DNA from 2 places in the Tsukamurella serpentis genome. Region 2 is predicted to be linked to the other one. Evidence: riboswitches for the same ligand, from Rfam matches in the RefSeq annotation. Region 2 holds a riboswitch; the other holds the start of a gene.
What was found. A riboswitch is a leader RNA that binds a small molecule or an ion and turns the genes downstream of it on or off. The one in region 2 is predicted to bind cyclic di-AMP.

Region 1 (10,270 bases), on a different contig from region 2:
CGCTGCTGGACCGGTGGGTGGCATTGTCCCAGGAGATCGCCGGCGCCTGACGGTGTCGCGTCCCCATCCGGGCCGGGCGCGGGCCACCGAGTTTCAGCGATCATTCCGTTTGGTGGAATTTTGACGGCGTGAGGCCTACGCTTGTGCGCGTGAGTAAGCGCACCGTCTCTCCTCAGATCGCCCGTTCCTGGCTCCTCGTCCCGGCCTCGCAGCCCGAGCTGTTCGCCATCGCTCAGGAGAGCGAGGCGGACGCGATCATCATCGACGTCGAGGACGCGGTCGCGGCCAAGGACAAGCGGCAGGCGCGCCTGGACACCGTCGAATGGCTCTCCACCGGGCACCGCGCCTGGGTCCGGATCAACGACGCATCCAGTGACTTCTGGAGCGAGGACTGCGCGGCGCTGAAGACCTGCGCGGGACTCGAGGGCGTGATGCTGGCCAAGTCCGAATCGGCGAGCCACGTCGACGACACCGCCGACCGCCTGCCCGACGGTACCCGGATCCTCGCGCTGGTCGAGACCGCCCGCGGTATGCAGAACGTCGCACAGATCGCATCGGCACCGTCGACCTTCCGGATCGCCTTCGGCACCGGCGACTTCAAACGTGACACCGCCGCCGGCGACGATCCGATCGCCCTGGTCTACGCGCGCTCGCAGCTGGTGATCGCCTCCCGGGCGGCGCGGCTACCGGCACCGATCGACGGCCCGACGCTCAACATCGCGCACCTGCCCACCGGGACCGCCCACGCCAAGGAGATGGGGATGTCCGGCAAGCTCTGCCTCACGCACGAGCACGCCGGGATCATCAACGCGGGGCTGAGCCCCACCGATGCCGATGTCTCCTGGGCCCACGGCTTCATCGAGGCCTTCGAGAAGTCCGGCGGCAAGATCACCGACGGTTCGGACCTTCCTCGCCTGGCCCGGGCGCAGAAGATCGTGCAGCAGGCCGACGACTTCGGTATCGAGGTCGAGGCCGCCGAGGTCAGCCACAGCGGCTACTGACCGGCGCGCGTCGCGCCGGCCGGCCCGCCCGAACCGCGCCCTCAGTTCCCGATGTCGAAGCCCGCGTCGACATCCGCGGAGGCGTACTCGCGGAAGGCGATGTGCGTCGACGTGGTGACCACACCGTCGATCCGGTTGATCTTCTCGGTGACCACCTCGGCGATCTCGTCGTGCTCACGCACCCGCACCTTGGCGATCAGGTCGATGTCCCCGGCGCACGAGTAGACCTCGCTCACGCCCTCGACGTTCGCCACGGCCTGGGCGGTCTCGGGGATGCGGTGTACGTCGGCGTTGATGAGGACGATCGCGGTGATCACTGCGGGGCCTTCCGGTCGATCTGGCGCTGGGCTCACGCGGCGTGCGTGGCCTCCCCACTGTATTGCCTTCCGGAGGCGCGCGGATGCGCCGTCGCAGAGCGGGCGTCACGGCCGGCCTCGGCGGCGCGCGCGGCCCACGCCGTCCACGCACCGGCGCCCCTGCGGGGCTCCGCCCAGATTCCGCGGACGTCGACGATGCGGGTGCCCGGCCGCAGTGCCCACCGGCGCAGGAGTAGCGCCTCCTCGGGGCTGGCACCGTGCAGTGCATCGGTGGGGAACAGGGTGTCCGGCACGTGCGGCGCGGCGCCGGGTCCTGGGGCGAACGCACCGCCCGGACCGGATGCGGACATGTCGCCGGACTCCGGCTGGTAGACCGATTCGGCGCCGGCCCGCAGCCGATCGAAGACCGGCATCGGATGCACCCCGCGTGGCGCGAGACCGGCCGCGGCGAGCCGGCCGTGCCGCACGATCGAGAGCTCCCAGCCACCGTGGCCGTCGGGGTGCGCGATCGACAGCTCCGGGACGTCGGCGAAGGCCACCAGTGCGTGCGAGCGGGAGACCACATCGACCAGACGCGCGGTGCGGTCACGGAGGCGGGCCGCGGATTCGAAGAACTCCCGTTCCGCCAGCGCGGCGAGGCGACGCTCCAGAGCGGTGAAGACCTCCGGGGAACGGCCCGTGAGCGCGTCCTCGGCCCGGAGCGCCCGAACCCGGTACTCGGCCGCGGTCTCGGGGGCAGCGGTACAGGCGTGGCAGCCGCCGGGGGCACGGGCGCCATCCGGGCCGGGCGGACAGGTGTGCACGGCACCGGGCCGCAACCGGGTGGTGCAGGTGCGCAACGAGCAGGTCTCGGCGAGCAACTCGGCCAGCTCCGCCGCCTCGGCGCGGGATCCGACCGGGCCGAGGCACGGTGATCCCGGCGGGGCGGACCGCTTGACCGCCAGCCGGGGGAAGGCCTCGGCGGTCAGGCAGATCCACCAACCGCGCCGCGGGTACTTCGAACGGCGGTTGTACGGGGGAGTGTGAGCGGCGATCAGCCGCAACTCCCGCGCCGCCGCCTCGAGCGCGTGCGCGCACTCGACGTGGTCGACGCGCTCGGCCAGGCCCACCATCTCCTTGATCCGCCCGCGGGTCTCGCCGGAGGTGAAGTAGTTGCGCACCCGGCGCCTGAGGTTGACCGAGGTGCCCACGTACAGCACCTCATCGCCCGGGCCCCGGAACAGGTACACCCCCGGCCGCTCGGGGAGCGGATCGGCCAGCGAACGTTTCGCCCGCTGTTGCGGCGTGACCGAAGGCAGATGCCCCCGGAGCTCACCGAGGGTTCTGATCCCGAGATTGCCGACCCGTCCGATCAATCCGTGCAGCACCTCGACGGTGGCGCGGGCGTCGTCGAGCGCGCGGTGGTTCGGAGTGGTCTCGGTGCGGAACAGCCGCGCGAGCTCACTGAGCTTGACCGACGGCGCCTCGTCCCGGGTGAGCACTCGGCGGGCCAGCTGCACCGTGCACAGGGTCTGCGGTTTCGGCCACGGCGTACCGGTGCCGGCCGCGGCCGCCTTGAGGAAACCCACGTCGAATCGGGCGTTGTGCGCCACCAGCACCGCACCGTGTGCGAACTCCAGGAACGCCGGCAGGACGGAATCGATTCTCGGCGCGCCGGTGACCATCGCGGTGGTGATACCGGTGAGGTGGGTGATGTGCGGCGAGATGCCGCACCCCGGATCGACCAGAGTGGCGAACTCACCGAGAACCTCGCCACCACGGACCTTCACGGCCCCGATCTCGGTGATCGCGTCACCGGCCTTCGCGGAGCCGCCCGTGGTCTCCAGGTCGACCACCACGAAAGTGACGTCCCGCAGGTCAGGATCCCCTTCAGTGGCGGCGGTGTGATCCAGGGTCAACTGCATGCGGCGAGCCTAGGCCGGGGCTCTGACAGATCCGCGCTGTCGGCGAACGCATGTACGAACTTGTCGGAGGGGGCGCCTAGCGTCGGCGACGAACCGTGATCGGAAACCAGATCTGAGAGGGAGGCGGTCATGCCGCTGCACGTCGATTGCTCCACCTGCCCCGGCCGGCCCCGCGCCTGTGACGGATGCGCAGTGGGATTTCTGCTCGGCCCGGTGGTGGTGGCCGCCGGACCGGTGCCCGCCTCCATGGACTCCCTGGACTCCCTGGCCTCGCTGGCCCCGCCGGCGGATCCCGCTGAACCCGATGCACCTGAACTCGATGCAGCTGAACCCGCCGCGCACAACGCCGTCGAGGAGGGTGGGCGGCGGTCGGGTCTCGGTCTCGATGAGGCCGTCGCGGCCTTTGCGAGCGCGGGAATGCTGCCCCGACTCAGGGTGCTGGGAGACCGCTACGAACAGGCCGGATGAGACGTGGTGACGCTCACGTGGAGTGTGATCTCGGCGCGTCCGGCTAGACAGGCGCGTTTCCATTTCGTAATCTTTCCGAGACCTTGTCGGAGATGCCCAGGACGAAAGCCGTCCCGTCTCCCGAGGTCACCGCCTAAGGAGCCGCAGGCTCCACCGGGGACCCACTCGCGTTACCGGGGTGAATCGCTGGAGGTCACAGCCTCCGCGTAGGGCATCTTCCTCGCCCGAACCCGTCAGCTAACTCGGTCGGCGGTCGGGAAGAGACTTTAGGAGAAGTTCCTCGTGGCGAAACACCGTCTTCAGCCGCAGCCCAGCCGGGGTGCCACCGCTGCTCGCGGAGCCCTCGCAGCCGGCGCAGTGACCATCGGTACCCTCGCGGCCCCGGCAGCGACCGCACTCGCCGCCCCCGCTCCCGCGCCGGCGCCCGCGCCGTTCGCGCCCAACGCCAACCCCGCACCGATCGCTCCGAACGGTGCGCCCGCGGTGGCCCCGAACGCCAAGCCCGGCGCCAAGCCGGTCACCACCCGCAACACCGCCGCGCGGCCCGATGTGTTCACCGCCGCAGTGCCCGGTCCGAAGCCGGGTGCGGCCACCGTCGCCGGTGCGCAGCCCGGTGGCGCGAAGGCCAAGGCCGTGCAGGCCGCGCTCTCGCGTACCGGCCTGCCGTACTCGTACGGCGCCGCCGGCCCCAACGCCTTCGACTGCTCCGGCCTGATCTACTGGTCGATGAAGCAGGCGGGCATCTCCGTCCCGCGTGACAGCTACGGGCAGCTCGGTGGCGGCCGTTCGGTGCCGATCAGCGATCTGCAGCCGGGCGACATCGTGATCTACAACGGTGGCAGCCACGCCGCGCTGTACATCGGCGGCGGCAAGGTCGTCCACTCGCTGAACTACGGCATCCCGGTCAAGGTGAGCCCGCTCAAGGAGATGTCCGTCTACTCGGCTCGTCGCTACTGACGTACCCTGGTCGGGTTGCAACAGCAAGCCCGACGGTAGAGCGGTCGCCCGAGCCGCACGACGTCAGCTTTGGAAGGACCGTCTCGACCCGTGCCATCGATCCACCGACCCCGCACCCTCGTGCAGCGCGGTTTCGCTGCCTCCACCGTTCTCGTCATGGCCGCGGGCCTGACCGTCACGGGGAGCGCGTCAGCCGATCCGGACACCGCGGATGCGGCCCTCAAGCAGTACGAGGCATTGTCGGAGAAGGCTTCCGGGACGAACGAGGCGGCCAAGGCGGCGCAGGAGGAGGCCGACAAGGCCACCGCGGCCAAGCGTGCGGCCGATGCCACCCTGAAGGCGGCCAAGGGTGAGGTCAGCGCGGTGCAGGCCCGTCAGGCCGCGATGCAGCCGCAGATCGACGCCGTGGTGCGCGCGAACTACAAGGGGTCGCGCACCAACCGCACCTACGCGTTGCTGGTCAGTGATTCGCCGCAGCAGATGCTCGACCAGATGTCCACGCTGGACTTCATCAACCGCGACGTCGTGGCCACCGTCGATGCCTTCAAGAAGTCGCGCAGCGCTGCCGCCGCGGCGGCCAAGCGTGCCGACGACGCGGCCGCCAGCGCCGGTACCGCGAAGGACGACGCGGACCGCAAGGCCGCCGATATGCGCGAGAAGAAGTCGCGGCTGGCCCAGGAGATCGTGCGGATCAAGGCGATCTACGATCGGCTCTCCGGTTCGCAGCGCGCATCGCTGATCGGCCCGCCGACCCCGTTCGATCCCAGCAAGGTGCCGGCCGGCGGCACCCCCGAGCTCGGCGCGGTCCGTGCGGCGCTGACCCGTGTGGGCATGCCCTACGCCTGGGGCGGCACCGGCCCCGGCCAGTTCGACTGCTCGGGCCTGATGGTGTGGGCCTACCAGCAGTCCGGCAAATCGCTGCCGCGCACCTCACAGGCACAGCTCAACGGCGGAAAGTCGGTCTCCCGCGACCAGCTGCAGCCCGGAGACATCATCGTCTACTACCCCGGGGCGACCCACGTGGGCATGTACATCGGCGACGGCAAGGTGGTGCACGCCTCCACCTTCGGCGTCCCGGTCCAGGTGGTGCCGATCGACAAGGCCGGACCGTTCAACTCGGCCGTCCGGTTCTAGTGGGGCCCTCCGGGCACGGCCGCACCGGCCACTACGGTTGACCCATGCCGCGCACGCTGCTGGTCACCAATGACTTCCCACCCCGCCCCGGCGGAATCCAGACCTACCTCCAGGCCTTCGTACGCCAACTCCCCGCGGACGAGCTCGTCGTCTACGCCTCCCGGTGGCGCGGTAGCGAGGAGTACGACGCCGCACAGCCCTTCGAGGTGGTCCGGCACCCCACGACTCTGCTGTTGCCCACCCCGGATGCACTGACCCGCGCGCGCGAACTGGTCCGCGACCGTGACATCGAGACCGTGTGGTTCGGTGCCGCAGCTCCACTGGCACTGCTCGGCGAGCCGCTTCTGCGAGCCGGGGCGCTGCGCACCGTCGCCTCGACCCACGGCCACGAGGTCGGCTGGTCGATGCTCCCGCCGTCGCGGGCCTGCCTGCGCCGGATCGGCGACACCACCGACGTCACGACCTTCGTCAGCAAGTACACCCGCGGCCGGTTCGCCGCCGCTTTCGGCCCCCGCGCGGCGCTCGAACACCTGCCTCCCGGCGTGGACACCGACGTCTTCAAGCCCGACGCCGCCGCCCGCACCGAACTCCGCCGGCGCTACGGACTCGGTGACGACGAGCCGGTGGTGCTGTGCCTGTCCCGCCTGGTACCCCGCAAGGGCCAGGACATGCTGGTGCGCGCCCTACCCAGGATCCGGTCGACGGTGCCCGGCACCCGACTGGTCATCGTCGGCGGCGGACCGTACGCCGACGATCTGCACCGGCTGGTACGCCGGGTCGGGGTCGAGGACCACGTGGTGTTCACCGGCGGGGTCGGAGCCGACGAGCTCGCCGCACACCACAACCTCGGCGATGTCTTCGCCATGCCCTGCCGCACCCGCGGCGCCGGTCTCGACGTCGAGGGGCTGGGGATCGTCTTCCTGGAGGCATCCGCGAGCGGTAAACCGGTGGTGGCCGGTGACTCCGGCGGCGCCCCCGAGACCGTGTGGGAGGGCGAGTCCGGCCACGTGGTGCCCGGACGGGACGTGTCGGCCATCGCGGATGCGATCTCCGGTCTGCTCGCCGACCCGGACCGGGCCGCGGCGATGGGAGCGCGTGGTCGCGAGTTGGTCGGTGAGCACTTCGACTGGCGCCGGCTCGGGCACCGCCTGCAGACGCTGCTCAACCCGTTCTGAACGGTACCTGCCGGGTCGCCGGTCGTCAGTGCGCGTAGATCTCGGCGATGTCCTCGGCGTACTTCTGCGAGACCACGTTCCGCTTCACCTTCAAGGTGGGCGTCATCTCGCCGGTCTCCTCGGAGAAGTCCTCGGGCAGGATCCGGACCTTCTTGATCGCCTCGGCCTTGGAGACGGTGTCGTTCGCCGCGGCCACCGCCTTGTCGATCTCGGCGACCAGAGCGGGATCGTCCCGCAACTCGGCGACCGTCGCGGACTCGGGCTTGCCGTTGGCCGCCTTCCACTTCGGGAAGGCCTCCGGGTCGATGGTCACCAGCGCCGCGATGAACGGTTGCGCGTCGCCGACCACCATGGCCTGCGAGATCAACGGATTGCTGCGCAGCGCGTCCTCCAGCCCGGCGGGCGAGACGTTCTTGCCGCCCGCGGTGACGATCAGCTCCTTCTTCCGGCCGGTGATCGTCAGGAAGCCGTCCTCGTCGATCGAACCGAGATCACCGGTGTGGAACCAGCCGTCCTCCAGGGCCGCCGCGGTGGCCTCCTCGTTGCGCCAGTAGCCGCGGAAGACCACCGAACCCTTGAGCAGGATCTCGCCGTCCTCGGCGATCTTCGCGGCCTGACCGCCCAGCGGCCGTCCGACGCTGCCGATCTTCTGCGCCCCCTCGGTGTTGACGGTGATCGCCGCGGTCGACTCGGTGAGGCCGTAGCCCTCCATCACCGTGATCCCCACGCCGCGGAAGAAGTGGCCGAGCCGGGCTCCGAGCGGTGCTCCGCCGGAGATCGCGACCTTGCAGTTGCCGCCGAGCGCCGCCCGGAGCTTGCCGTAGACCAGCTTGTCGAACAGCGCGTGCTTGGCGCGCAGCACCAGACCCGGGCCGCCCGCGTCGAGAGCCTCGCTGTATTCGATCGCGGTCTGCGCCGCGGCGTCGAAGATCTTGCCCTTGCCCGCGTCGACGGCGTTCTGCTGCGCCGAGGCGAAGACCTTCTCGAAGACCCGCGGTACCGACAGGATGATCGTCGGCCGGAAGACCGAGAACTGCGGCACCAGGTTCTGGGTGTCGTTGAAGTGGCCGACCAGGGTGCCGCCCTTGAAGCAGGCCAGATTCACCGCGCGGGCCAGCACGTGCGCGAGCGGCAGGAACATCACCGTCGACCCGCCGCGGATCGCCTCCCCGAAGGGGGAGTGGAGGATCGACTCGGCCTCACTCATCAGATTCGAGTGGGTCAACTCGCAGCCCTTGGGCCGGCCGGTGGTCCCGGAGGTGTAGATCAGCGTGGCCAGGTCCTGTGCGGAGACCTCAGCGCGGGCGGCGTGCACCTGATCCTCGGTGACCGTCTCGCCCTCGGCGGTGAGTACCGCGACGGCCCCCTGCTCACCGTCGGCGGGGTCGATCCGCAGTACTCGGGTGACCGCGTGCAGGTCGGTGAGTTCGGCCACCTCAGCGGCCTGCTTGGAACCCTCGATCACCAACAGCACCGCCTCGGAGTCCTGCAGGATCCAGTCGATCTGGCCGGACGAACTGGTCTCGTAGACCGGTACCGTCACCGCGCCCACCGCCCAGATCGCGAAATCGATCAGCGGCCACTCGTACCGGGTCGAGCAGATCAGGGCCACTCGGTCACCCGGACGCACACCCTGCGCGATCAGGCCCTTGGCGACCCCGAGCACCTCCTCCGCGTACCGGCCGGAGGTCACCGGCTCCCAGCCGCCGTCGACCAGTCGTTTGATCCGCACGCTGTCCGGTGCGGTGCGGGCGACGTCGAAGACCACATCGACCGCGGAGGCCTCGGGATCGACGGTGTAGTTGGCGGGAACACTGATCTCGCGCACGAATCCTCCGGGTCGTTATCGGTGGTATGTGGGGAACCTTACACCGGTGAAGAATCAGGTTTCCCGTCCTCGTGGATCCGCGACGGCGGTGGCCGCGCGCGCCGGTGAGCGCCCGAACCGACCCGGCGCCGTCCGCCGGGACACCGGATGTGTAAGGCTGGTGGGGTGAGCACCATCCAAGTGGCCGACGTCGCGTTCGTCGCCGCGCACCCGAGTGCCGTGGCCGCTGCGATGGCGGGCGCGCAGCGGTGGCGCGGTTGGTTCCCCGACCTGCGCCTGTCGGTGACCGAGGACCGCGGCGAACTGGGCATCCGGTGGAAGGTCGGCGGGGCCCTCACTGGCACTTCGGAGTTTTGGATCGAGCCCCACCTGGACGGCAGCCTGCTGCACTACTTCCTGCACGCCGAACCGGTGCGGCCGATGACCGGTGAGCAGATCGTCGCCGATGTGCGCGAGCGCCGGGTCCGCGGCCACGACGTGATGTTCGATGTGAAGTTCCTGGCCGAGGACGGCCGGGTACTGGGCGGCCCGGCGGTGCGGGAGGCCGGCCTTGTCTGACACCGACCGCACCCGCGAATCTATCGTCATCGCCGCGCCGCCCGAGCGGATCATGGCGGCGATCTCGGACTTCGACCGCTATCCGGAGTGGGTCGCGGCGGCGCGGGAGGTCACCGTCGAGGAGACCACCGAGAGCGGCCGGCCCAAGCGGGTGCGGTTCGTGCTCGAGGAGGGATTCCTGCGCGACACCTACGAACTGGAGTACACCTGGGAGCCGGGTGGCCGCTCGGTGTCCTGGGACCTGGCTGCCAGCACCCTGCAGAGCACTCAGGCCGGCCGGTACGACCTGACGCCCACCGCCGACGGCGGCGGGACCACCGTCACCTACACGCTGGAGGTGACGCTGCAGATCCCGATCCTGGGGATGCTGCGCCGCAAGGCGGAGAAGGCGATCACCGATACCGCGCTCAAGGAGCTCAAGCGCCACGTCGAGGGCGAGCCGGCGGCCGGCACCTGATGGCCGCGACTGTCGCCGCGACCAAGGTGCTCCTGGTCGCGGGAGCCGGGGGATGCGGGAGGACGACGGTCGCCACTGCGCTCGCGGCCCGCGCCGCCACCGGCGGTCCCACCCTGCTGGTCACCATCGGCCGCGTCGTCGACCCGCTGCTCGCCGCTGGAGCCGCCGGTTTCGACCACGTCCACCTCAACCCCGTCGAACTGCTCGCGCAGTGGTGGGAGGGGCTGTCGAGCACCGTCAAAGCCGGTCGCGGGCTGGGCAACGGTGCCGTCAAGGGCGCCACCGCGGGATTCGATCCGTTCGCGCTCGAACCGCCGGAACTGACCGGACTCGCCGACGCGGAGCACGTGCTCGTGCTCCGCGCGATCCGCGGGCACGCGCAGTCCGGCCGCTACCGCACCGTCGTCATCGACGGTCCGGCCTTCGACGGGCTGGTCTCGCTGTTGGCGGCGCCGGCCGCACTGGCCGCGT
Region 2 (10,270 bases):
GAGCGCTGCGCCCACCGCCGTGGTGGCCAGCACCGTGGCCAGTTGCACCGTGCGAGGCAGCCCGACCGATACCGCGGAGGGCGACATGCTGCTCATGACTGCTCCGGCCGGAGGTAGGCGAGCGCAGCGCGACGCGCATCGGTGCGGACGTCACCGTCGGCGAGGTGTGTGCCATCGGTGAGGGCCACGAGAAACGTCGCCGCGTGCGCGGGATTGATTTCGGCGTCGAAGATCCCGGTGGACTGCCCGCGAACGATCAACGTGGACAGTGCCGTTCGCATCAGGGCGTCGGCGGTGGAGATGGTCTCGGCGAGTTCCGGATCGGCGGGCACGCGGCGGATCAGCTCGGCGATCAGTCCCGGTGCCACCGGATCGACCGACGATGCGGCCAGTGCGTCGATCACCAGCGCCACTCCGGCGCGCGGGTCGCTCTGCGCGAGAGCGCGGTCCCGGATCTCGGTATTGCGGGCGATATCCGCGTCGAACATGGCGCGGAACAGGCCGGCCTTATCGGTGAAGTAGTAGAAGACGGTTCCGGAGCTGACACCGGCGCGAGCGGCGATGTCAGCGGCGCGGGCGCGCTCGAAACCCGCGGCGGAGAACTCCGCGGCGGCGGCTTCCAGGATCGTGGCGCGCCGACGGGCGATGAGGGCGGGGTCGGAGGTGCGGGCCATGTTCTCACTCTAATTAATAACTGAGCGGTCAGTCAATTAATGTACGATCCGAGGCCACGGTCAGAGTCGAACGGGGCTACTGCACGTACTCGGCGGTGGTGACCCGGTGCAGGGCGAACCGGCGGGGAGTGTCACCGTCGAGCGCGGTGAGCTGACCGTGCCGCACCGACTCGGGTACCACCAGGTGCCGGGTGAATACGCCGTTCGAATCGACGTACCCGAGTTCGACGGTGCTGCCCGAACCGGCGGCCGCGACCAGCAGTTCCACCAGCTCCGGACCGGAAGCGCGGGTCTCCCCGGGGCGTGCCGGCACGTCCTGGCGACGGATCTGCACTGCTGCCTCGGCGAGCTGATCCGCCGTGGGCTGCGCCGCCGGCGCCCGGTACCGCGGTGCGGGCAGCCGGATCGCCGGAGGTCGCAGATCCACCACCACCCCGCGGGAGTCCTCCGCCGCCGCGGAGAAGCCCGCCGCGGCCAGACCGGCGACCAGATCCGAGAGGGGAACCTGCGCGATCAGCACCGTCGGCGCCACTGCCCGCAGCGCCAGAGCCTGCGCAGCGGGGGAGGCCAGCACCGCTGCGATCAGCGCCGGATCCTCCGACCGCAGGAAGGAACCGGCCACCCCCGCCCGCAGTGCTCCGTGCCGCCTCGCGACATCGTCGACCAGGTAGGTGATGCCCTGCGGTACCGGTGTCACGGCGTGCGCGGCGACGAAGGCGTGCACCTCCGCGGCCGTCCGGCCGCTGTCCAGGGCGCGACGCACGGAGGCCTCGGTCACCCGGTACACCGCCGCGCCGCCCGCCGATTCCAGGTCCGCGACCAACGCGACCGAGGCGGCGAAATCGTGCGTGGTGGGACCGGGGATCGTCAGCGTCAGATCCGCCTGCAGCAGGAACTCCTCGACCGGCTTCGGCAGTGCCAGCGCCATCTCCTGTGCGGTGCTTCCGGAGCCGGCCGCCGCACGTCCCGCCGCGGTCAGCGCGCCACCGGCGACCAGGCCCACGGCCTGCGCCTGCGCCACGATCCGCCCGATGCCTTGGTGCGTGAGCCGCCGGAACCAGGACGGATGGGCGTACCGGATCGCCGCGTGCAGCTCGGGCAGCGACGGCGCCGTTCCGGCCGGAGCCAGTGCCAGGGCATCGAGCACCGCGCGCCGGTCCTGTTCAGCGACGGTGCTGCGCGCGCCCCGGTGCAGCGGCCCGACGATGCCGTGCTCGCCGCGGCTGCCGATCATCTCCGGGCGGCGGCGCAACTCGATCCAGGTGCCGGCGAGCAGCGCCCATCGATCCGCCGGAGCGGACCGCTGCCACTCGTCGACGGTGACCGTCGGCGCGAACACCGAATCCTCCTCGCCGTCCAGCTCGCCCTCGGCGATCAGGCCGGCAGCGGCCAGGAGTTCGACGATCAGGGCGGCGCGACCGGTGGCGTCGTCGGCGTCTACCTCGGCGGCCTTGGCCACCCGGCGCAGCTCGCGCACCCCGATCCCGCCGGCCTTGACCCGCGCCGCCGGGGCCGACCCGAGTACCGCGAGCAGATCGTCCGCGTGCCGCAACAGTTCCAGCGCTGCGACCGCGCCGGCGCCGTCCACGCCGGGGACCGGGGCACCGTCGAGCACCGGCGGCTTGAGCGAGGCCCCCAGGGGAAGCTCGCCGCGCAGCCGGGCCCGTACCTCCCACGGCAGCTCCACGGTCTGGTGGTCGATCTGCTGCAGCAGCCCCGCGGCCAGCATCCTCTGCACCGGGTGATCGGGCGCGGTGCCCGGTCCGGCGGCTGCGGTGCGGCCCAGCGGTGAGCCCTCGGCGAGCCGGTCCAGCAGCGAACGCTCCTGTGGTCCGGCGGCGGCCAGGGCGGCGTCGATCGCCGCGAGATCGGCCTGTCCGCTCAGCTGCGCCGATCGCCACGGCATCGCCTCCCGCACCGCGGGGCAGGAATGCAACCGGTGCTCGCCGCGCAGTAGAGCGAGCCTCCGCAGGCCGGTCACCGAGGCCAGCACCTGCTTCTTGAGCGCGCGTCCACGCAGCCGGGTGGCCACCTCGTCCGGCGTGATGCCATCGCGGGCGAGCACGATCTCCAGGACGGCGAGGTCCAGCAGGTTCAGCCGTTCGGCGACCCGGCCGAGCGACGACGGGCTCAGTAGGCGAGTCGCGAGCACCGAGAAACCCGCAGGTACCGGCATCGCGACGTCGGGGCGGGCGGCCAGCAGGTCGGTGATCTCGGCGTCACTGCGTTCACGCAGCCACTTGGCGAGGGCCGCCGACGCCGGAATACTGCTCACCGATACAAGCCTAGAGGTCGGGTGCAGGGGCGGAGCATGTCAGAATAGCGACGTGTCTGAGACCTCGAATACCAAGAAGGCCGCGTACGTCGACAACGGCTGGCCCGGCGCGCAGAGCGGTGCGGCGGATCACGCCGTGACCGAGTTCGCGGCACCGGTGGTCGGAGCGCTCTCGCCCTTCGGCGACCTCACCTTCCCGCAGGAGCACGTGGCCTACGTGCACCCGGTCACGCGAGTCAATCGCTGACCACGTGGGACTGACGCACGTCGACGATGCGGGCTCGGCCCGCATGGTCGACGTGTCGGACAAGGACGTCACCAGCCGCAGGGCGGTGGCGGCCGGGGTGCTGCGCACCACCGAGGCGGTGATCGCCGCGATCGCCGACGGTGCTGTCCCCAAGGGGGACGTGCTGGCCACCGCCCGCATCGCGGGCATCATGGCGGTCAAGCGCACCTCCGACCTGATCCCGCTGTGCCATCCGCTGCCGATCTCCGGGGTGGAGGTCGATCTACAGGCCTCCGGCGCGCAGATCGCCATCACCGCGACGGTGCGCTGCACCGGCCGCACCGGTGTCGAGATGGAGGCGCTGACCGCGGTCTCGGTGGCGGGACTGACCTTGCACGACATGATCAAGGCCCTCGACCCCGCCGCGGTGCTGACCGACGTGCGGGTGCTCTCCAAGGAGGGCGGCAAGACCGGACGGTGGCAGCGCGATGACTGAACCAGCACGACACTCCCGCGACCGGGCGGCCACCGTCATCGTCGCCTCCACCCGCGCCTCGCAGGGCGAGCGCGAGGACACCACCGGCCCGGCGATCGTCTCCTGGCTGCTCGAACGCGGCTTCCAGGTGATGGGCCCGATCGTGGTGCCCGACGGTTCCGAGGTCGGCGCGGAGATCCGCGCGGCGGTCCGTCGCGGCGATGCGGTGGTGCTGACCACCGGCGGGACGGGGCTGACCCCGTCCGACCGCACCCCCGAGGAGACCCGGGGTGTGCTGACCTTCGAGATCCCGGGCCTGGCCAATGCGATCCGCGCGGCCGGGCTGCCGGACGTTCCGACCACCGTGCTCAGTCGCGGACTCGCCGGGGTGGCCGGCTCGGCACTGGTGGTGAATCTGCCGGGTTCGGCCGGGGGCGTGCGTGACGGGCTGGCCGTACTCGACGGGGTGATCCTGCACGCGCTGGATCAGATCCGTGGCGGAGACCATGGCTGATGTGGTCCTGACGCAGCTCACCGAGCGGCCGATCGACCTGCCCTCGCACGAGGCGCTGGTGACCCGCTCCGAGTCCGGTGCCGTGGTCGGTTTCGTCGGTGCGGTCCGCGATCACGACGGTGGCCGTAGCGTCACCGCCCTCGACTACTCGGCGCACCCCACCGCCGCACGAGTGCTCGACGAGGTGGTGCGCGAGCAGGCGGCCCGGGCCGACGGGGTCCGGGCGATCGCGGTCTCGCACCGGGTGGGGGAGCTGGCGATCGGCGATGCCGCGCTGGTGGTCGCCGTCTCCGCTGATCACCGGGGTGCCGCTTTCGCGACCTGCGCGGACGTGGTGGACGCGGTCAAGGCGGCGCTTCCGGTGTGGAAGCACCAGCGTTTCAGCGATGGAACCGACGAGTGGGTCGGCAGCGCCTGAAACAGGGCTCGACCACTCCGGGCCGTGGGACACCGGGCCGGGAAAGACGGAACGGGCCGGCAGCACGTGGCCGTCGACCCGTTCGGTGTCGAGATCTACTGAGCTCAGAAGCCCTTGGCAGCAGCCTGCTGCAGCATCGCGAGCACGGCGGGATCGACCTGCTGGCCACCGCTCTGCGCCTGCGAGATGATCTGCTGGATGTACGCCGCGTTGGTGGTGGCACCGGCGACCGGCTTCGCAGCCTGAGCGACCGGCTTCACGGCCGGCTTCACGGCCTGAGCGGCCGGCTTCACGGCGGGCTTGGCGGCCTGAGCGGCCGGCTTCGTAGCGGGCTTGGTGACCGGCTTGGTGGAGGTGCCGGTGTCGGTCGGCGAGACGGTGCGCGGGGTCGGAGCGCCGAGGCCCTTGCCGCAGGTGGGCCAAGCGCCCTTGCCCTGGCCGGCGAGGACCTTCTCCGCGATCGCGATCTGCTGCGCGCGGGAGGCCTGGTTGGCGGTGGGCGCGTACTGCTGGCCGCCGTAGGCATTCCAGGTGGACGGTGCGAACTGCAGGCCACCGTGGTAGCCGTTGCCGGTGTTGATGCCCCAGTTACCACCGGACTCGCACGCGGCGACCTTGTCCCACTGGGAATCGGGGGCGGCGTTCGCGGCGGGAGCCGACAGTGCGAGACCTGCACCACCGAGCATTGCGCCGGTCGCAGCGACCTTGACGGCGGTACGGGCGGTGGTGGACTGCTTGCGGTGACGAGCCATGTCTGTGAAGTCTTCCTCTCTACGCGCGTGCGAAGTTAGCTGTCGGGTTCGAGCGAGAGGCTGCTCGGCCGGTACCGGCTTGACCCCTAGGGCATAAGCCCAGCGGCCGGGTGGCCGCGGTGGTTCCTCCGCCTTCGTCCAGATGTAGATCAGTGGTGCATTTCCCGGATCGTCCGCTGGACGAAGCTCTGCGCTACGGCCGGTCCGGTGGTCGCTGCTGCGGCCCCCAGCGACGGTAACAGAATCCGCCCCGAGGCCCAACCGTTACCGGGCCGTGATTTTAGGTGATGTGAAAAATGTCACGACCGGGATACCTCCCGATGCAGGCGCCTAACACAACCTCAGGGTTGCCTTAGTTGAAGCTCGGGATTACCGTTCCCCTGTCCGAATCATCCGTTATAGGGCGAAAAGGGCACCCAATCCAGATTTGCGATCAGAAACTAGAGGGTATGAGGAACAGGGCGATTTCTTTGGCCGCGGTGGCTGCCGCGGTCGCAGTGGCGGCCGCGCCGGTATCGGGTGCGGTGACGAGTAACTCCGTCGTGCCGGGTGCGGCGATTCCGGGAACGGTGCAGAACCTGCCGGCCCGGTCGACCGGTGGGCTCAGCTCGATCACCGTGGCCACCGGCGAGGCCATGGAGGGTTCCGGGCCCACCCTCGCCGAAAAGGCCACTGAGATGAAGGTGCTGCCCAAGCCGGTGGCCGACATCCTGGCCAAGGCGGGCCTGCCGGTGGACGAGGTGGAGCGGGTCTTCCGGGTGGGCAAGGGCGTGTACACGGTCTGGTACCAGTTGGCGTCGGACGTGCCGAATGCGATGCTGCGGGCCGACTTCAGCGCCGTGTCGGGCCTGTTCAACAAGGCCGTCGCAGACTCGGCGACCTGGATCCGGACCGGAATGGGCCCGAAGCCGGTCGCCGATGCACCGCTCGTGGTGCCCGCGCCGTCCCGGTTCCTGGCCACGATGGACGTCCTCGGCATCCCGGTCGCCGCGGCCTACGGTGCCGGGCAGGTGGCGCTCTCCGTCTACCAGAACTTCTACGGCCTGCTGACCTCGGTGCCGAAGGCCGTCTTCGAGGGCCGCTTCGGCGACGTCGGCCCACTGATCTCGGAGGCCTTCAGGAAGTCCGCCGCGGCGATCGCCGGATACCCGGTGGCGCAGGCCGCGTCGGTGCAAGCCAAGGTCGCAGCACTCACCGCTGCCTGGAACCCTGTGGTGATCGGCGCCAAGGAACTGGCCGCAGTGCAGGCGGCCGAACTCGCCGCCAAGGACGAGAAGGCCAAGCGGGAGAAGCTGACCGAGCTCAAGGGTGCGCTCGACCCGCTGCGGACGGCGGCCGATGTGGCCAACGTCGAGAAGGCGCGTGCCCGTGACAAGGCCGCAGCGGCCAAGAAGGCCGCGGAAGCGGCAACCGGTGAGGCCAAGGCCGCCGCCGAGGCGAAGGCCAAGGCCGCGAAGCAGAAGTTCGCCGAGGCTCAGGAGAAGGCAAGCAAGGCGGCCAAGAGTCTCACGGAGGCCGCAGCCAAGGTCAAGAAGGCCGGCGCGGATCTCAAGGCCGCCGAGGCGAAAACCGCCGAGGCGAAGAAGGTCATCGCCGTAGCCCGGGAGGTCGACAGCCTCAAGGCGGCCACGCCGGCCGAACTGGAGAAGCGGCGCACCACCATGCAGGCAGAACTCGTCGCCGCGGCCATCAAGACCGCGGAGGCACAAGAGCGCAGCACAGCCCTCGCGGCCATCCATGCGGAGGCCGAGAAGGCGCTTGACCGGGGGGTGGAGAGGGCCAACGCGGCTGCAGCCGCAATGCATGGCGCCACGACCGCTGCTGCCCGTGCCGACGCGATGAAGAAGTTTGATGTCGCGGCCGAAGAACTGTCGCGGCTGTACGACGACATGAGGAAGAAGATGGTCGAGGCCGCCACCGCGCGTAAGGAGTTCGAGCGGCTGAACGGCGAGGCCTCAACGCTGTCCAACCGGCTCGCTGTACTGGACAAGATCGGCAAGAAGGACGAACGCCGGACCCAATCGGGTCTGTCCACGTTCAGCGGTGCCCCCAACGCCGACTGGCTGGTTGGGTATCCGGTGCTGCCGGCGCCCGAGGAGCCGGCCGTCATCGGCGGCGGGGGCCAGCCCGGCACCGTGTCCGAAGCGGAGAACAAGCCGGTGGTCAAGCCGGAGGAAGCGACCGAGAACAAGCTGGAGGTCCGGGCGCCGAAACGTGCGGTTCCCGTGACCGCCGCCAGCACGGCTGCGCCTGCGGGCGCCCCTGCGGCGAACATCGGAGCTGTTGCCGAGAACAGCGGTGCTCCTGCGGGGACCAGCGGCGCTCCTGCCGATGCCGGCGGTGCTCCTGCAGGGAACGGCGGTGCTTCTGCCGGGACCAGCGGCGCTCCAGCCGATGACGGCGGTGTCTCTGCCGCCAGCAACTCCAGCAGTGGCGGCTCTGTCCCGGCTGCGTCCGCTGGTTCGACTGCCTCGGCAGAACCGGAGGCCGACTCGGAGGCGAGCTCTGCGGCCTGAGTCGCCTGTTCCACCTGATCGACCGTCGCGCGTCGCCCGTTGCCGGGGGCGCGCGACGGCCGTTCTCAGCCCCCGGCGAACGGCGGCAGCACGTCGAGCACCGCCCCGGTGGCGGGCGCGGCGGTATCGCGCACGGCCACCTCGTCGAGCAGGTAGCCGCAGCGCGGCAACAGCGGCCGCAACGCCGGATGCCGCGCCACCAGCAGTTCCGCGATCTGCGCCACCGAGGCGCCGTCGGGAACCTCGAGGTTCTCCTGCGGCGTTCCGGCCGCGGCCCGCGCCGCGGCGAAGTAACGGATCAGCACCTCAGCCGCCGATCGCGCTCATCGGGCGGGTCGGCTGCAGGAACGATGGATCGTCGATCCCGTGCCCGGCCTGTTTACCCAGCATCGCCGCGGCCCAGGCCTCGGCGATCCGGGCATCGGACGCGCCGCCGCGCAACAGCGGCTTGAGGTCGGTCTCATCGGCCGCGAACAGGCAGGTGCGGATCTGCCCGTCGGCGGTCAGCCGCACCCGGTCGCAATCACCGCAGAACGGGCGCGTCACCGAGGCGATGATGCCGACCGTCGCCGGACCACCGTCGACCACGAACCGCTCCGCAGGAGCGCTGCCGCGCGGCGCCCCGTCGGGCGTGAGGGTGAACTCGCGGCGCAACCGCCCCAGCACCGCGTCGGCGGTGATCATGGTGCTCCGCTCCCAGGTGTGCCCGGCGTCGAGCGGCATCTGCTCGATGATCCGCAACTCGTAACCGGCGTCCAGGCACAGCCGGAGCAGGGGAGCGGCGTCGTCGAGGCGCCCCGGGCCGAGCACCGCGTTCACCTTCACCGGGGTCAATCCGGCTGCGGCCGCGGCCCGCAGGCCGGCCAGTGCGTCGTCGAGCCGGTCCCGCCGCGTGACCCGGGCGTAGGCGTCCCGGTCGACGCTGTCCAGTGAGACGTTCACCCGGTCCAGCCCGGCCGCCGCCAGCGCGTCGGCGTGCCGAGCCAGCGACAGCCCGTTGGTGGTCAGGGAGATCTCCGGCCGCGGGGCCAGCCTCGCCGCATGCGCCACGATCTGCTCCAGGTCCGCCCGCAGCAGGGGCTCGCCGCCGGTGAACCGGATCTCGGTGATCCCCAGGCGCTCCACCGCGATCGTCAGCAGCCGGCCGATCTCGGCACCGGAGAGCAGGTGCTCGTTCGCCAGCCAGGGCAGGCCCTCGGCGGGCATGCAGTACGTGCAGCGCAGATTGCACCGGTCGGTGAGCGAGACCCGCAGATCCCGCGCCACCCGGCCGTACCGGTCCACCAGGTCGATCACCCGCGGTCCTCCCGGTCTGCGGTACCTCCGCCCAGGATCACCGCGATCGTGCCCACCATCAGGGCCATCGGGGCCAGCGGCGTGAGCAGGTACACCCAGGTGGGTGCTGTGACACCGTCTGCAAGGACCGGCGTCAGGAACAGGACGGCGATCGCGATCAGCCCGATCGCGAACAGTGCGATCGAGACGGAGACGGCGACGGAAACGGACTTGCCCACCCGTCTAGACTATCCCTGTGCGTCCCGCAGTCGCGGGGCGCGTTTTGTGTTCTTTCCAGCAGAGCGGGTGATGACGGTGCCTACCGGCAAGGTCAAGTGGTACGACACGGACAAGGGATTCGGCTTCCTCTCCCAGGAGGGCGGGGAGGACGTGTACGTCCGATCGTCCGCGCTGCCCGACGGTGCCGAGGGCCTCAAGCCCGGTCAGCGCGTCGAGTTCTCCATGGCCGCCGGACGCCGCGGCCCGCAGGCACTGACGGTGGCCGTGCTCGAACCCGCCCCCAGCGTGGCACGCGGCACGGCCGCGGGTGCCCAGCGCGGCGGCCGCCGGCCGGCCGCGAGCCGTCGCCCGGCGGACGAGCTGCACGGGATGATCGAGGACATGATCCAGCTGCTCGACGGCAGCGTGCAGCAGGAACTGCGCAAGGGCCGGTATCCAGACCGCAAGGCCTCCGAGCAGATCGCCAAGGTGCTCCGCGAGATCGCCCGCGAACTCGACTCGTAGCGGGCGCGCCTGCGGGCCGGCTCAGGGCTTCTGCACCAGGACGAAGTCCTTGGCCACGCTCTCGGCGAGGGTGTCGATGCCCCACAGCGCCTGCGCCACCAGGTTCCCGAACTGATCCTGCACCATCGAGGGCACGTTGATCTCGACCGCCGCGAGCAGCAGCTTGTCGGTGGACTTGAGCACCAGGGTGTCCTCGGTGGGACGGGTGTGCGTGGTGGTCTCGACGGTGGCCTTCCCGGACTCGGTGTCGAACCGCTGCACCGTGACCGACCACGGCCGCGAGGTGATGTAGTCCGGCAGTGAGATCACGATCGCCTGCCCGGGCTCGACACCCAGCTTGGTCGGCTTGGCCGGTGCATCGCATTCGAGCCGGGCGATGTTCTGGCAGTACTGCAGCGGCG

Region 1: linked by a shared signal. The riboswitch ahead of ACYVHG_RS03010 (C40 family peptidase) and the one ahead of ACYVHG_RS09945 (transglycosylase family protein) in region 2 are both predicted to bind cyclic di-AMP.

The regions. Positions count from the first base shown of each region.
Region 1 covers NZ_BAAGVH010000002.1:122,891-133,160, reverse strand. Annotated here, with positions in the region: gene trpD (anthranilate phosphoribosyltransferase) at 1-50, shown strand, start outside; gene ACYVHG_RS03030 (HpcH/HpaI aldolase/citrate lyase family protein) at 150-1,001, shown strand; gene ACYVHG_RS03025 (Lrp/AsnC family transcriptional regulator) at 1,043-1,318, opposite strand; gene ACYVHG_RS03020 (DEDD exonuclease domain-containing protein) at 1,351-3,222, opposite strand; gene ACYVHG_RS03015 (hypothetical protein) at 3,415-3,690, shown strand; cyclic di-AMP (ydaO/yuaA leader) riboswitch at 3,811-3,957, shown strand; gene ACYVHG_RS03010 (C40 family peptidase) at 3,973-4,647, shown strand; gene ACYVHG_RS03005 (NlpC/P60 family protein) at 4,804-5,781, shown strand; gene ACYVHG_RS03000 (glycosyltransferase family 4 protein) at 5,826-6,956, shown strand; gene ACYVHG_RS02995 (AMP-dependent synthetase/ligase) at 6,982-8,784, opposite strand; gene ACYVHG_RS02990 (hypothetical protein) at 8,932-9,342, shown strand; gene ACYVHG_RS02985 (SRPBCC family protein) at 9,335-9,799, shown strand; gene ACYVHG_RS02980 (ArsA family ATPase) at 9,799-10,270, shown strand, end outside.
Region 2 covers NZ_BAAGVH010000003.1:350,500-360,769, forward strand. Annotated here, with positions in the region: gene ACYVHG_RS09910 (YqeB family protein) at 1-96, opposite strand, end outside; gene ACYVHG_RS09915 (TetR/AcrR family transcriptional regulator) at 93-674, opposite strand; gene ACYVHG_RS09920 (helicase-associated domain-containing protein) at 751-2,949, opposite strand; gene ACYVHG_RS09925 (hypothetical protein) at 3,002-3,196, shown strand; gene moaC (cyclic pyranopterin monophosphate synthase MoaC) at 3,201-3,671, shown strand; gene ACYVHG_RS09935 (MogA/MoaB family molybdenum cofactor biosynthesis protein) at 3,664-4,164, shown strand; gene ACYVHG_RS09940 (molybdenum cofactor biosynthesis protein MoaE) at 4,157-4,582, shown strand; gene ACYVHG_RS09945 (transglycosylase family protein) at 4,687-5,334, opposite strand; cyclic di-AMP (ydaO/yuaA leader) riboswitch at 5,345-5,499, opposite strand; gene ACYVHG_RS09950 (hypothetical protein) at 5,784-7,850, shown strand; gene ACYVHG_RS09955 (MoaD/ThiS family protein) at 7,916-8,155, opposite strand; gene moaA (GTP 3',8-cyclase MoaA) at 8,157-9,146, opposite strand; gene ACYVHG_RS09965 (hypothetical protein) at 9,143-9,364, opposite strand; gene ACYVHG_RS09970 (cold-shock protein) at 9,441-9,869, shown strand; gene ACYVHG_RS09975 (DUF2771 family protein) at 9,891-10,270, opposite strand, start outside.